Regions from separate parts of the Peribacillus sp. N1 genome, predicted to be linked through region 2. Evidence: riboswitches for the same ligand, from Rfam matches in the RefSeq annotation. Region 2 holds a riboswitch; each other region holds the start of a gene.
What was found. A riboswitch is a leader RNA that binds a small molecule or an ion and turns the genes downstream of it on or off. The one in region 2 is predicted to bind cobalamin.
Positions count from the first base shown of each region.

Region 1: another riboswitch for cobalamin. It lies ahead of ACYP5M_RS02345 ((2Fe-2S) ferredoxin domain-containing protein); the one in region 2 lies ahead of ACYP5M_RS15270 (ABC transporter substrate-binding protein).
Region 3: another riboswitch for cobalamin. It lies ahead of ACYP5M_RS19595 (ribonucleoside-diphosphate reductase subunit alpha); the one in region 2 lies ahead of ACYP5M_RS15270 (ABC transporter substrate-binding protein).

Region 1 is NZ_BAAHZO010000001.1:505,424-510,154, forward strand. Features, by position in the region: gene ACYP5M_RS02330 (energy-coupling factor ABC transporter substrate-binding protein) at 1-21, opposite strand, end outside; gene ACYP5M_RS02335 (energy-coupling factor ABC transporter permease) at 23-766, opposite strand; gene ACYP5M_RS02340 (hypothetical protein) at 801-959, opposite strand; cobalamin riboswitch at 943-1,138, opposite strand; cobalamin riboswitch at 1,340-1,529, shown strand; gene ACYP5M_RS02345 ((2Fe-2S) ferredoxin domain-containing protein) at 1,682-2,050, shown strand; gene cobJ (precorrin-3B C(17)-methyltransferase) at 2,065-3,702, shown strand; gene ACYP5M_RS02355 (sirohydrochlorin chelatase) at 3,721-4,659, shown strand; gene cobK (precorrin-6A reductase) at 4,656-4,731, shown strand, end outside.
Region 2 is NZ_BAAHZO010000003.1:477,290-482,020, reverse strand. Features, by position in the region: gene ACYP5M_RS15285 (acyltransferase family protein) at 1-183, shown strand, start outside; tRNA gene ACYP5M_RS15280 (tRNA-Arg) at 373-446, opposite strand; gene ACYP5M_RS15275 (polysaccharide deacetylase family protein) at 676-1,524, shown strand; cobalamin riboswitch at 1,611-1,785, shown strand; gene ACYP5M_RS15270 (ABC transporter substrate-binding protein) at 1,949-2,914, shown strand; gene ACYP5M_RS15265 (FecCD family ABC transporter permease) at 2,877-3,932, shown strand; gene ACYP5M_RS15260 (heme ABC transporter ATP-binding protein) at 3,939-4,731, shown strand, end outside.
Region 3 is NZ_BAAHZO010000005.1:224,610-229,340, forward strand. Features, by position in the region: gene ACYP5M_RS19580 (SulP family inorganic anion transporter) at 1-177, shown strand, start outside; gene ACYP5M_RS19585 (hypothetical protein) at 263-409, shown strand; gene ACYP5M_RS19590 (manganese-dependent inorganic pyrophosphatase) at 504-1,433, opposite strand; cobalamin riboswitch at 1,726-1,906, shown strand; gene ACYP5M_RS19595 (ribonucleoside-diphosphate reductase subunit alpha) at 2,045-4,342, shown strand; gene ACYP5M_RS19600 (ribonucleotide-diphosphate reductase subunit beta) at 4,388-4,731, shown strand, end outside.

The DNA.
Region 1 (4,731 bases), on a different contig from region 2:
CAGCAGTAGACTTTTTTTCATATTAACGGGCCTCCTTAGAAAAAACTCGCAGCAATTTCAATTCACCTAGATTGTATTTTTTCAAGAAATTCATTACGACGACTGTCAATAACCCCTCACTGATTGCCAAGGGAATTTGGGTCAGGGCAAAAATACCTGCAAATTTACTGAAAGAGGCCATGAATCCTCCTACCTCGGAAGGAAAAGCAAGAGCAAGTTGAACGGAAGTGACCACATAGGTTCCTAAATCTCCAAAAGCAGCTGCCAAGAAAACGGCAAGTGAAAAAGACCACCCCAATTTAGTTGCGCCCTTGAAGACAAAGTAAGCAATGAACGGTCCGCAAACGGCCATGGAAAATGCATTGGCCCCTAATGTCGTCAATCCTCCGTGAGCCAGTAAAACAGCTTGAAATAACAGAACGATGGAGCCAACGACACTCATGGCCAATGGTCCGAATAATATGGAACCCAAACCAACTCCGGTAGGGTGTGAAGAACTTCCCGTAACGGAAGGAATCTTTAGGGCCGATAAAATAAATACAAATGCGCCCGATAGGCCAAGTATCATTTTTGTTTCTGGATTTTCCCTAACTTTGGACCTAATGGACCGGTAACCCAAGATTAAAAATGGAAACGTCACGGCCCACCAGAATATAGCCCATTCAATGGGTAAAAAGCCCTCCATGATATGCATGGCCATTGCCCGGTTCGGGATAAAAAGCAACAAGATGACAAAATAAATAATTTTCCAATTGGTTCTTTTCATTCTTTCTCCTTTCAATACTTTTAAATTTTTCTGATCAATCTTGAGAAGAAAAGCGGCGCCCAACATAAAAAGCACTTCTCTCAAAGGAAAGAAGTGCGTAATGAACAGGAATTTTGCAGCATGAAGCAATCATGGGCCATTCTGCCTGATCCGCACGCCCATCCTCGTAGGCTGAAACAGTTTCACGTTTCATGGCAGGTCTCCTGGCTTTGGTTCATCATCCCATTACATCCTTCCCATCTCATTTGACAGTGGATTAAAGTTAAAGTAATAGGACTTCCCTTTACAGTGGCGGGACCGCTCCGGATTTTCACCGGCTTCCCTTTTAAGTTGAATTCCGAGAAATTCAACACCATAAAACTTATGTAATTATTTTGAAAATTCTCGTATAGTGTACCATAAAGAAATAATTTCAGCTACACTATCTTTTTTTTCGGGACGGATTTTGTTGCAAGGAAAGGATTTTAACTGGTTTTACACTATTAAACTTTTCTAAACAGTCGGAATAAACTATTGAATTTTGATAAAGTTGTTATATGATAGATTAAGTTAGTTAGAAATGTATAATAAAACCAAATATTTCATTTTAAAAGTGCCCTTGTGTGAATAAGCAAGGGATAATAGGGAAATCGGTGAAAATCCGATGCAGCCCCCGCTACTGTAAACGCTGATGAAATTGTCGATAGCCACTGGCATGATGCCGGGAAGGGACAAAGTAAAATGAAGCGTAAGCCAGGAAACCTGCTTTTAAAATTGCATGATACTTTTCGGAGGGAAAGGTAGAAGGACTATGACGATTTTGGAAGGATTTGGCATGTTTGCCTTTGGCTTCTCATTCATATAGTTTTTTTAAAACCTTGACTCTAATGTTAAGGTTTTTTATTTTGCCTTTTCCCTGAACTCAGGAGGAAGAAGATGACTACTTGGAACTTGATGGGTACAAATACGCATCTGTTGATTTGTAATGGGAGCAGCTGCATGAAAAAGGGCGGGGAAGAAGTAACCCAAGCGATTCGCGATGAAATTACTTCAAAGGGACTTGATTTGAAAATCCATACAACCAGGACACGCTGTAACGGAAGATGTAAGGATGCCTGCGTTGTGATTGCCTATCCCCAAGGAAACTGGTATCGAGTGGAAACGCCTGAATTCGGTCGGCAGATCGTCAGTAATATCGATGATGGTGAATTTGTTCCACAGATGATCTATCAATTCAATGATGGGGAAATGACCCCTAATCCAGATTTTCCTGCTCATACGGGTATTTCAAAGAACAAAGCGTAAAAGGAGATGTCTTAATGAGTACAAACGGTAAATTATTCGTCGTGGGTTTTGGGCCCGGGAATTTTGAACACATTACCAAACGTGCCGTCGAAGCCCTTCAAGAAAGTGACTACATCATTGGTTATAAAACTTATGTTGAACTCATTCAGGGACTGCTTACAGATCAAACGATCATTAGTACGGGGATGACTGAAGAAGTATCACGTGCACAGGAAGCAGTGAAACAAGCGGAGCTGGGAAAGAAAGTGGCGGTGATTTCCAGTGGGGATGCCGGAGTTTACGGGATGGCAGGGTTGGTTTATGAAGTATTGATTGAGAAAGGCTGGAAAGAAGAAACTGGAGTGGGCATTGAAGTCATTCCTGGCATTTCTGCAATCAACTCATGTGCGTCTTTACTCGGGGCACCAGTCATGCACGATTCGTGTACGATCAGCCTCAGTGATCATTTAACTCCTTGGGAACTGATCGCTAAAAGGGTTGAAGCAGCTGCAATGGCAGACTTTGTCATTGCACTTTATAATCCGCGCAGCGGCAGGCGGACCCGGCAAATTGTTGAAACACAGAAAATTCTCCTTCGCTACCGCTCGCCGGATACACCTGTCGGGTTGGTGAAAAGTGCTTATCGCGATAGGCAGGATATTGTCATAACCAATTTGCAGGATATGTTGAATCACGATATTGGAATGTTGACCACCGTCATTATCGGTAATTCATCCACCTTTTTATATGATGACAAAATCATCACACCAAGAGGCTATCAGAGAAAATATACTTTGAATTCGGAAAAGCAAACATTGAAGCCGCATCAGCGACTGCAAAAAGAAGCGGAACCGTGGGCATTAGATCAAGAGACCTTAACCGAGTCCGCTGGAGGAGTTGGATTACTTACAAAAGCACCAGAAAAGAAGCCAGCTTCCTTTGAAATGGCAATGGAGGCCCTGTCAAGAGTCAAGGGTCAAACCGTTAAGCAATCCATTCAGCCGATTGTTCAGCAAAAAATGGAGTCGGTATTCGAACTTGCCGTTAGTCCAGGTGTGGCGAATAAACAATTCACTCCCAAACAAATGATGACACTTGCGGAAGTTGTTGGGGAAAAGGGAACGATGGAATACACGCCAAATCATAAAATCGTCTTAAAGATTCCGACAACGGATCCGGAAGTCATAACGGGGAAATTGCAATCAGCAAACTTTCTTTTGTCGCCGATTGGAGATGTACTGACATTAAAAGCCTGTGATTTCTGTGATGGTGAAAAAGCGGAATCCATTCCTTATGCGGACGAAATACACCGGGTGCTTGGCGGAATGAAAATGCCCAAGGAACTGAACATCGGTTTTAATGGGTGTGGGATGGCTTGTTATAGTGCTGTGATGGATGATATCGGGATTGTCTTCCGAAAAGGGAAGTTCGACTTATTTCTTGGAGCTAAACCGGTTGGAAGAACAGCCCATCCGGGTCAGCCGGTGGCGGAAGGCATTGAACCGGAACAGCTTGTTGAACTGATTACGGACATTGTCGGGGAGTATAAGCAAAATGCCCATCCAAATGAGCGGCTTTTTAAATACTTCAAACGTTCGAAAAAGATACAGAATTTTTCTTATCAGGACATCGCTCCCAAAATAAACATAGAGCCTGCGCCTTGTGAAGACTAATCTAGAGGAGGAAAGTAAATGAAAGCAGTTTTGTTCGTAGGACACGGAAGCCGGTTGGCTTCGGGAAATGAAGAAGTCCGTCATTTTATTAAGAATATGATTCCGGCAATGGACGAGCGTTTCATGGTGGAAACGTGCTTCTTGGAATTTGCGGCACCGAATATATCCGAAGGAATTGATAATTGTGTAAAACGAGGGGCTACTGAAGTTATCGTCATACCGATCATTTTGTTGCATGCAGGACATTCGAAATTACATATCCCAGCTGAAATAGAGGATGGGAAAACCAAGTATCCAGAAGTGAAATTCACATATGGCCAAACGATCGGGGTCCACCATGATGTATTGACGATCCTGACAGACCGTCTTGAGGAAGCGGGATTCGATACGACCTCTGAACATTCTGAGACAGCGATATTGCTAATTGGCCGAGGTGGCAGTGATGCTGATGCCAATAGTGATATATATAAAATTTCACGATTATTATGGGAAAAATTAAGCGTTAAATGGGTCGAAACAGCCTTCATGGGTGTAACGGACCCTCACGTTGATGAAGGTATTGAACGATGCATCCGATTAGGGGCAAAAAAAATAGTGATGCTGCCATATTTCCTCTTCACTGGGGTGTTGATGGAAAGAATGGAGGATATGCTGAAAGGCTATCAAGAGCAATATCATGATCGAGAATTCATTTTGGCAAAGTATTTTGGATATCATCCAACCTTACAGAACATTCTGCAAGAACGAGTAATCGAAGCCAGTGAAGGAAGGTCAAGCGGGGCGCGTGATTTGGAAAACTATCGTAAACATGTCGAGGAACATGGACATGCTCACCATCATCACCATCACGACCACGATCACGACCATGATCACCATCACGACCACGATCACGACCACGATCACGACCATGATCATCACCACGATCATGATGGGCAAGCGGTGGGGACATCAAAATGATTTTGTTCTTGGCGGGTACAAGTGATGCAAGGGAATTAGCGATTGAGATGCAGCAGGTGGGGTTCAAGGTTT
Region 2 (4,731 bases):
GAGAATAAATCATTGCATAAAATTGACTTAACAGATTACTTTAAAGTGAACGGTGAATTTCAGCCCATTATTGGTAATGTTATAATTTACCGGGACAATAGACATTTAACGAATACTTATTCTGAAAGTTTCGGACCTATTTTTGAAGAAAAAATCAACGAGATAGGCTTAGATAGAAAGTAAGTATAGCTAAAGGGAATTTTGTTTGGGTCTATTGGTTATCTTGATATAAAAAATCTGAGTTCTGTGTTTTACAGGGCTCGGATTTTTTTATATGAACTTGTGATTAACTTTGTCTAACCGCCCCATAAATCACAGAAAAAACCCTGTTACTACGCGGAAGAACCGCATTGTAACAGGGTTTTTAGTTAGCGTCCCAGATAGGAATCGAACCTACGACCTACAGCTTAGGAGGCTGTCGCTCTATCCTGCTGAGCTACTGGGACATATAAAAAAGTCGACGACTTATTTATTATATTTCTTATAGGCAAACTTTTCAAGCTAATAGCACATACTTATTAAAAAAAATCCTCATAAATGCTTAACAGGTCACTAAGCTCTCGTCTTTCCCTTTTTTTCATTTAATGGAATACTTTATTAATCACTAGTTTTCTGGTACTATTTTACTATAAAAAAATTAGGAGAATGATAGTGGGGAAATATAGAGTGTTAAGGATGGTTGCAATGCTGGGGATTTTGATTTTACCTGCATGCTCACAAGAGATTTTAGAAGGTATAGGCACAAAAACAGCTGCACCGATTGCGGAAGATGACATCGAAGTGGTCGAAGCGGCGGATAATGGGGCAGGGCAGGAATTGGAGGGCCAGATCGATACGGGAGACTGGATAACGGCCGAGTCCGCCGTCCAGCTTCCGATCTTGATGTATCACAGCATTTCTGAAGGTAATCGCCTTCGGGTTCCAAGTGAGGAATTCCGGTCACAGATGGTTTGGCTTCGGGAGAATGGCTACTATACATTATCTCCTGAAGAGGCATTCCTCGTTTTAACCGAGAATCGGATGCCAAGTGAGAAGTGTGTCTGGCTTACTTTTGATGATGGCTATACAGATAACTTCACGGAGGCATTCCCGATATTAAAAGAAAATGATATGAAAGCAACTGTCTTCATGATCGGGAAGTCCATTGATAAAGGTCATCACCTGACTGAAAATCAAATGATGGAGATGAGCAGGAATGGGATTTCAATCGAAAGCCATACTATCAACCATTTGGAGCTGAACCGCATGACGGCAGAGCAGCAAGAAGCTGAAATGGTCCAGTCTAAGAAGCTATTCGACCGTATTCTCGACCAGGACACGACAGTGCTTTCCTACCCGGTTGGCCGGTATAACGAAGAGACTCTCAGGCTGTCAGATGAAGCCGGATACAAGATGGCAGTCACTACCGAACCTGGGGGAGCTTCAAGGGAACAAGGGATGCATGCCCTGCATCGAGTTCGGATTTCACCCGGTTTATCAGTCGATGGGTTTGCGTCATTGATTGAAAATGCTTCAAATCATTGAGTGTGGAAGGGTCATTTCGAACCTGTTCAGAAAAATCATATAATAATCGATTCTTACATGGTGTATAATGAAGGCAATGAAAATTATATACATATGAACGATTTGGTGTCGTAATGACTTAAAAGGGAAGCTGGTGAAATGCCAGCGCGGTCCCGCCACTGTATATGGGAGCTGACGGCTGTGTACCACTGTATGAAATATGGGAAGGTGCCGTTGACGATGACCATGAGCCAGGAGACCTGCCAAAATTCGTACACCTGTAACCTACGCGGATGGGAAGGTGTGTGGCAGACCCTAAGAAGTCCGTAATGATATTGTTGCCATACAAGCACCTTCCGTTTAACGGGAGGTGCTTTTGTTTTGGGGGCATCTTCCGAGATTATTGGGTGAAAGAAATTAAATAAAAAGATTGTGGGGAATGAAAATGAAGAAAATTTTTGGTCTGATATTGTTGATGTTGCTTACTGCAGGCATGATGGTCGGCTGCAGTGGAGCTACTGATGAAGGAAAAGAACAGCAGCAAACGAAACATGCTCAACACAAAACTTTCCCGATTACGATTAAAGATGCAACTGGGGAAAAAGTAACGATAGAAGAAAAACCGAAGAAAATCGTTTCGTTAATACCAAGTAATACGGAAGTGGTCTTTGCACTTGGTTTGGGTAAAAAGGTCATTGGTGTTTCCGATAATGATAATTACCCGGAAGAAACGAAAGAAATTGAAAAAGTTGGCGGAATGGAAATGAACACGGAGCTGATTGTCTCCATGAAGCCTGACCTTGTTCTTGCCCATGCATCAAGTGCCCATAATTCGAATGAGGGTTTACAGCAGCTAAAGGATGCTGGAATAGATGTCCTCGTAGTCAATGATGCACAAAGCTTTGACCAAGTCTATGAGTCTATTGAAATGATTGGACAGGCAACGGGTGAACATGACAAGGCAAACGAAATCGTTGCGGATATGAAAACGAAGCTCAAGGATATCGAGGAAAAAGCCAAATCCGTAAAGGAAGAGGATAGGAAGACCGTTTTAGTGGAAGTTTCGCCTTCACCGGAAATATACACACCGGGAAAAAATACTTTCATGAATGAGATGCTTACTATTATTTCAGCGGATAATGCTGCTGCTGAATTGGACGGTTGGGCAAAGATTGATGAAGAGTCGATGATTGCTGCAAATCCTGATGTCATCATTACAACTTATGGTTATTATACGAAAGATTCAGCAAATGAAGTGAAGGGCCGAAAAGGATGGCAAGACGTAAATGCTGTTAAGAATAACAAAGTCTTTGATGTCCATTCTGACTTGGTGACCCGTTCCGGTCCACGCTTGATAGAGGGAGTAGAGGAACTTGCCAAATCAGTCTATCCGAACCAATTTAACAACTAAATGGACGTTTGCCTATTTGATTGCGTTTTTAATTTTGTTATTCGCAATGACGGTAGGCATTTCCTTTGGTTCGGTGTCAGTACCGATTCCCGTACTTTTACAAATAATCGGCAAGGAGATCTTTCATTTGCCGATTTCCGCTGATCCGGATGTGATGCTGACGAATATCGTGATGAACATCCGCTTGCCGCGTGTGTTGCTTGCGGGGTTGGTCGGGGCATCGCTGGCGATTGCGGGTGCGGCATTTCAGGGGCTGCTCCGGAACCCGCTCGCTGATCCTTACACATTAGGTATTTCATCAGGAGCATCGGTCGGCGCCGTATTGACAATATTCTTGAATATATCACTGCCGTTCATCGGTTTATACACTCTTCCGGCATTGAGCATTTTATGCTCAGTGCTCACGATGCTCTGCGTATTGACTTTTGCAAAAAAAATGGATCGATCGATGAAAGTGGAAACGATCATTTTAACGGGAATCATTTTCAGCTCGTTTTTAAGTGCCTTCATTTCATTGATGATTGCGCTGACGGGTGATGAATTAAGACAAATCATCGGCTGGCTGATGGGAAGCGTTTCAATGCGCGGATGGAATTATATTGCAATCATTTTGCCATTTTTTATCATTGGTTCGTTGATCTTGATCATGAATACAAGTGAATTGAATGCGATGACTTTCGGGGAAGACCGGGCAAAACACTTAGGTGTGAATGTTAAGCGGCGGAAAATGTGGATCTTGATAGCCGGTTCGACATTGACGGGGGCGGCGGTAGCCGTTTCAGGGGCGATTGGCTTTGTAGGGTTGGTCATTCCTCATTTTGTCCGAAAGATATGGGGACCTGATCATAAACATTTGCTTCCGCTGTCATTGCTGATAGGAAGCGGATTTTTAATTTTGGCAGACTTTGTAGCACGGACGGTCATTGCCCCATCGGAACTGCCGATCGGGGTGATTACCTCACTTATCGGGGCACCTGCATTTGCGCTGATTTTATTAAAGAGACGGAGAGAAGGGTAAAAACGAATGCTTGAAGTTAAAGGATTAACAGGTGGATATGACAACAAAGCTGTTTTGGACTCTGTCTCTTTTGATGTACATAAAGGAGAATTATTCGGGATTCTTGGTCCTAATGGAAGCGGAAAAACGACGCTCTTAGGTATGCTTAGCGGGGTGCTCGATTATAAGGGCGGAAGCGTACGGATAAGAGGTAGGGATTTGAAGGATTATTCGTCAAAACAACTTGCACAGGTCATTGCTGTGCTCCCTCAACATTCCTCATTAGCTTTCTCCTATACAGTTAAAGAGACAGTCTCGCTTGGGCGATATGCCCATCAATCAGGTTGGTTCCATAGTTGGTCCGCAGATGATGAAGCGATTGTTCAACGGGTTATGGAACAAACGGGCGTAGCCGATTTTCAGGATCTGCATTTTGAACGATTATCAGGAGGGGAGAGGCAGCGGGTTCTGCTGGCACAGGCACTTGCCCAAGAACCTGAAATTCTTTTTTTGGATGAACCTACGAATCACTTGGATCTTTCCTATCAAAAAGACCTTCTTGATTTAATGAGGAAAATGGCAAAAGAGCAGAACTTGACCGTTATTTCAATTTTCCATGACCTGAATTTGGCTGGGTTATATTGTGATCGGCTGATGTTGCTTGAGAAAGGGAAAATTCAGGTTGTTGATGTGCCGAATGAAGTGCTTCAACAGGAACGGATTCAGGGGGTATATCATACGACGATCGAAAAACATCCACATCCCGCCCTTCCGAAACCGCAGATGTTCATCGTTCCGGAAAAGTATGGCCATGATACTA
Region 3 (4,731 bases), on a different contig from region 2:
GCAATCGTCATCGACTTCTCCCATTCCAAGATCTGGGATGCTTCAGCAGTCGGTGCTGTTGATACGGTTATCCTTAAATATCAGCTTCTGGGAATACCTGTCCAAGTCCAAGGGCTCGATGAAGAAAGTTCGTCATTGCTTGAAAAACTCGCCACCTCAGAAAGTAAAATATCTTGAAGAAGTAACATTCTGCTGAATAGAAACTTTTCAAACCGACAAAATAGATAACATGAATCAATTCCTTTTGAAAGGAGCGAAAAGCATGACACCCGAGCAGGATTATACAGCAGCAAATCTGTCACCGGATTTATTGAATGAACTGAAAAGCTTTGAAAGCAAACTTGGCGAGGAAGCCAATAAAGAATTGATTGTCATCGCCTATGAAAAAGAAAAGGAAGCCTTGAATTAAGAAAAAAGACTCAAACATCCTTAATGGATGGTTGAGTCTTTTTTTGCATGTACAGTAAATGGATGCCCAAATAATGAGCATCCCTTTTCCTTTATTACTTGCTGAATACGTCCGTTAAGACCGGAACGATTTGTTTTTTACGCGATACAACGCCTTCTAAGACGGCGATGTTGTTGTTTAATGAAACGTCGTATGCTTTTTCCACTGCATAAGCCGCTTTACCAAGAGCCAAGGCAACAGAATCATTAGTCAAGATATCCGTTACGACGAATAGGAATAAGTCCAATTCCTTGACAGCGATTACCGCTTCAATCGCCGCTTCCAATTCAGCTTGCTTAGCAAGGACTTCGTTTGGATCCACAGCATTTACTTGTGCAATCTCCACTTTAGCCAATCCCATGGAAAATTCCTTTGCATCAAGTGTGATGAGCTGGGCGATCGTTTTGTCGCTCAAGTCAGCTCCCGCCTTCAACATTTCCAAGCCATATGTTTCAGCGTCGACTCCCGCAATGGCAGCCAATTCCATAGCTGCTGCAACGTCTTGCTCCGTGCATGTAGGTGATTTGAACAATAAAGAATCGGAAATGATGGCAGACAGCATAAGACCTGCGATTGCTTTAGGAACTTCAATGCCGTTTTCTTTATAAATTTTATTTAAAATGGTTGCCGTACAGCCAACTGGTTCCGCACGGTAATATAAAGGATCGCTCGTTTCGAAGTTAGCGATACGGTGGTGGTCGATAACTTCCAACACACGGACTTGGTCAATATCTTCAGCACTTTGCTGGCGTTCGTTATGATCGACCAAGATTACGCCATCAGCTTCCCCTGCAACTTTTTCCACAAGACGGGGAGCATCGAATTTGAATTGGTCCAATGCATATTGAGTTTCACCATTCACTTCACCCAGACGAACTGGTTCAGCGTTGATACCTAACTGCTTTTTCAGATCTGCATAAGCGATTGCTGAACAGATTGTGTCTGTATCCGGGTTTTTATGTCCAAAAACTAATACTTTTTCCAAGATTTTATCCCCTTTTTCATAAATATTTTTCCGCGAATCCCCTCACCGCAATAAGGGAGAGCCACCTTTACTAGACACTTTATTTTAACACAAAATCCCGTAAAATCAGCGCTTGAATTATCCATTCCCCAATAAAATCTTTCATTCCTTCACCCTCTGCCATCACTTTGTCAATAGATAAGGGTTGGTTTTTTTCAAATATATTAGTTGAATTATCATCGTATATGGCTTACGATAATATAAGCAGAAATACTAGATATTGATTACATAATCTATACCAATAACTATATATAGAATTTTTATAATCCAAGGTGCCAGTGATGGCTGAAAAGGGAATCCGGTGTAAACCCGGAACTGTCCCCGCAACTGTAAATGTGACGAAATGAGAAACCCACTGTATAGCTCTCTATACGGGAAGGACTCAAAGTAGGATGATCATGAGTCAGGAGACCTGCCTTGAATTTTTGACGTTTCTTATTCTTCGGGGATTGAGATGATGAAACGATAGTATAACGGCTATTTTTTCATGGCTCTTTTATTCTATCGTTTGATCCGCTCAATTCTTTGGGCGGTTTTTTTATTTTAGCGGAAGTTAACAAGGAGGATTATTAATGACTCAAACATATAACTCTACCATAAGTGAAAATGAAACAGAAAAGAAATCCATCCAGCTTGAGATGTTATCGAAGGAATTCGAAGGCCGTCTCGATATGGAAAAGTTCAAAAAGCGTTTTACAAAATGGCTTGATCGCAAAAGTGACTCAACCGAAGAACAGGCATCAAAAAAACTGATTCAGCTCGCTCTTGAGGGTGTGGATATCGATGCTCCGGATTGGACATTCGTTGCTGCAGCAGAACTGTTGAATACAATGTATAGGGATGCACAAGCCAATCGAGGTTATGCAGGCAAGAGTTATGGCCCATTCTATGAGCTGATCACAGAACTCTCCCAGCTTTCGGAAGGTCAGCGTTATCCAATTTACAAGCCAGAACTGCTATCTTCATATACAAAAGCGGAAATTGAGGAATTGGGCTCGGTGATCGACCCGGAAAAAGATAAATTATTCTCATACATAGGCATCTACTTATTGAACGACCGCTATCTGGCCCGCCCAAAAAAGGACAAGGTCTACGAACTGCCGCAAGAACGTTTCATGATCATCGCGATGGAAATCATGCGAATGGAAAAAACGGAGCACCGCCTGCAACTTATAAAAGAAGCATACTGGGCCATGTCCAACCTTTATATGACCGTTGCGACTCCTACACTCTCCAATGCTGGGAAAACACATGGACAGTTAAGCTCTTGCTTTATCGACGCGATTGAAGATTCCATTGATGGCATCTATCTATCAAACTACGATGCAGCAAAAGTATCTAAATTCGGCGGCGGTGTCGGCCTTTACGTTGGTAAGGTTCGCTCGCTTGGTTCTGATATCCGGGGTTTCTCTGGAAATAGTTCCGGCACGACTCCCTGGATTCGACTATTCAACCAGACAGCTGTAAGTGTCGATCAATTGGGGCAACGTAAAGGTGCCATCGCGATTTACTTGGATGCCTGGCATAAAGATATCATGAGCTTCCTCGATTTGAAGACACAAAACGGGGATGACAGATTAAAAGCCCATGATATATTTACAGGCGTTTGCATACCGGATTTATTCATGGAGGCTGTACGCGACAGAAAAGAATGGTATCTTTTCGATCCGCATACCGTTAAGCAAACCCTTGGATTTTCACTTGAAGATCTTTATGACGAGAAGAAAGGCGAAGGAAGCTTCAGGAAACATTATGCACTTGCTGTCGAGGCCGCAGAAAATGGCACGCTTCCAAACTACAGCTTTGAAAAAATCAATGCGATGGACATCATGAAAAGCATCATGATTTCTCAATTAGAAGAAGGCGTACCGTATATGTTCTACCGCGATGAAGTGAATCGGAAGAATCCCAATAAACATAAAGGTATGATTTATTGTTCCAACCTTTGTACGGAGATTGCCCAAAACCTAAGCCCTTCGACGATCACGGATGAATATGAAACAGAAGATGGAGATGTTGTTGTGGTTCGTAAAAGCGGCGATTTCGTTGTCTGCAACCTTTCATCCATTAACTTGCCACGGGCGGTGGGCAGCGATGTTTTGGAAAGATTGATTCCCATTCAGATCCGTATGCTGGACAATGTCATTGATGTGAATAATCTTCCTGTCAAACAAGCATCCATCTCGAACAAACGTTACCGGGCAATTGGTTTAGGAACGTTTGGATGGCATCATTTACTTGCCACACAGAATATTTATTGGGAATCCGATGAGGCTGTTCAATATGCCGATGCTTTATACGAAAAGATCGCTTACTTAACAATCAAGGCATCCAACGAATTGGCCAAGGAAAAAGGATCATACCCATATTTTGAAGGATCTGATTGGCATACAGGGGACTATTTCGAACTCCGTGACTATACAGATCAAAAATGGATGGATTTAAAAGCAGACGTACAGGAACACGGAACCCGTAATGGATATTTAATGGCGATTGCCCCCAATTCATCGACAGCCAAAATCGGTAATTCCACGGATGGCATCGACCCTTTGTATGAAATTGAATTTTACGAAGAAAAGAAAAACTTCAAATTCAAGGTGACCGCACCAGGCTTGACGCCAAATACGTATGAATATTATAAAAAGACGCGATTCAATTTGGACCAACTGGAAAGCATCAGGCAAAATGCAGCCCGACAACGCCATATTGACCAAGCAATCAGCTTTAATCTGTATGTACACAATACAATCAAAGCGAAGGTCCTGTTGGATATACATTTAACGGCATGGGAAAGCGGGTTGAAATCAACGTATTATGTTCGTTCGACTTCTTCCGAATATGACAATGCCTGCGAAAGCTGTTCAAGTTAACGACAATCATGACCCAGTAATCTATTCTTAAAGGAGTTTTCACGAATGACCAATCATATCAAAAAAATTCGGATGCTCGAACCGACGCATCCAACCAAGGCAACCGGTGTTTTCAAAGGAGAAGCTTCAGGCTTCCTCCTTTGGAACGATATTCAGTATGAAAAATTCTATGATACCTATACACAGCTCATCAATAACTTTTGGAAGCCTTCGAGCGTGAACATGATTCAGGATAAAAAGCAGTGGGGCGAATTGGATGAAGATATCCAGGATGCATTTCTCGATATCCTTACGATGATTGCTGGAATGGACAGTCTTCAAACGCCCACATTAGTAGAAATCCTTCGGTACATCAAAGATCCGGCGGCAAAAGCTATCCTGGCCAACAT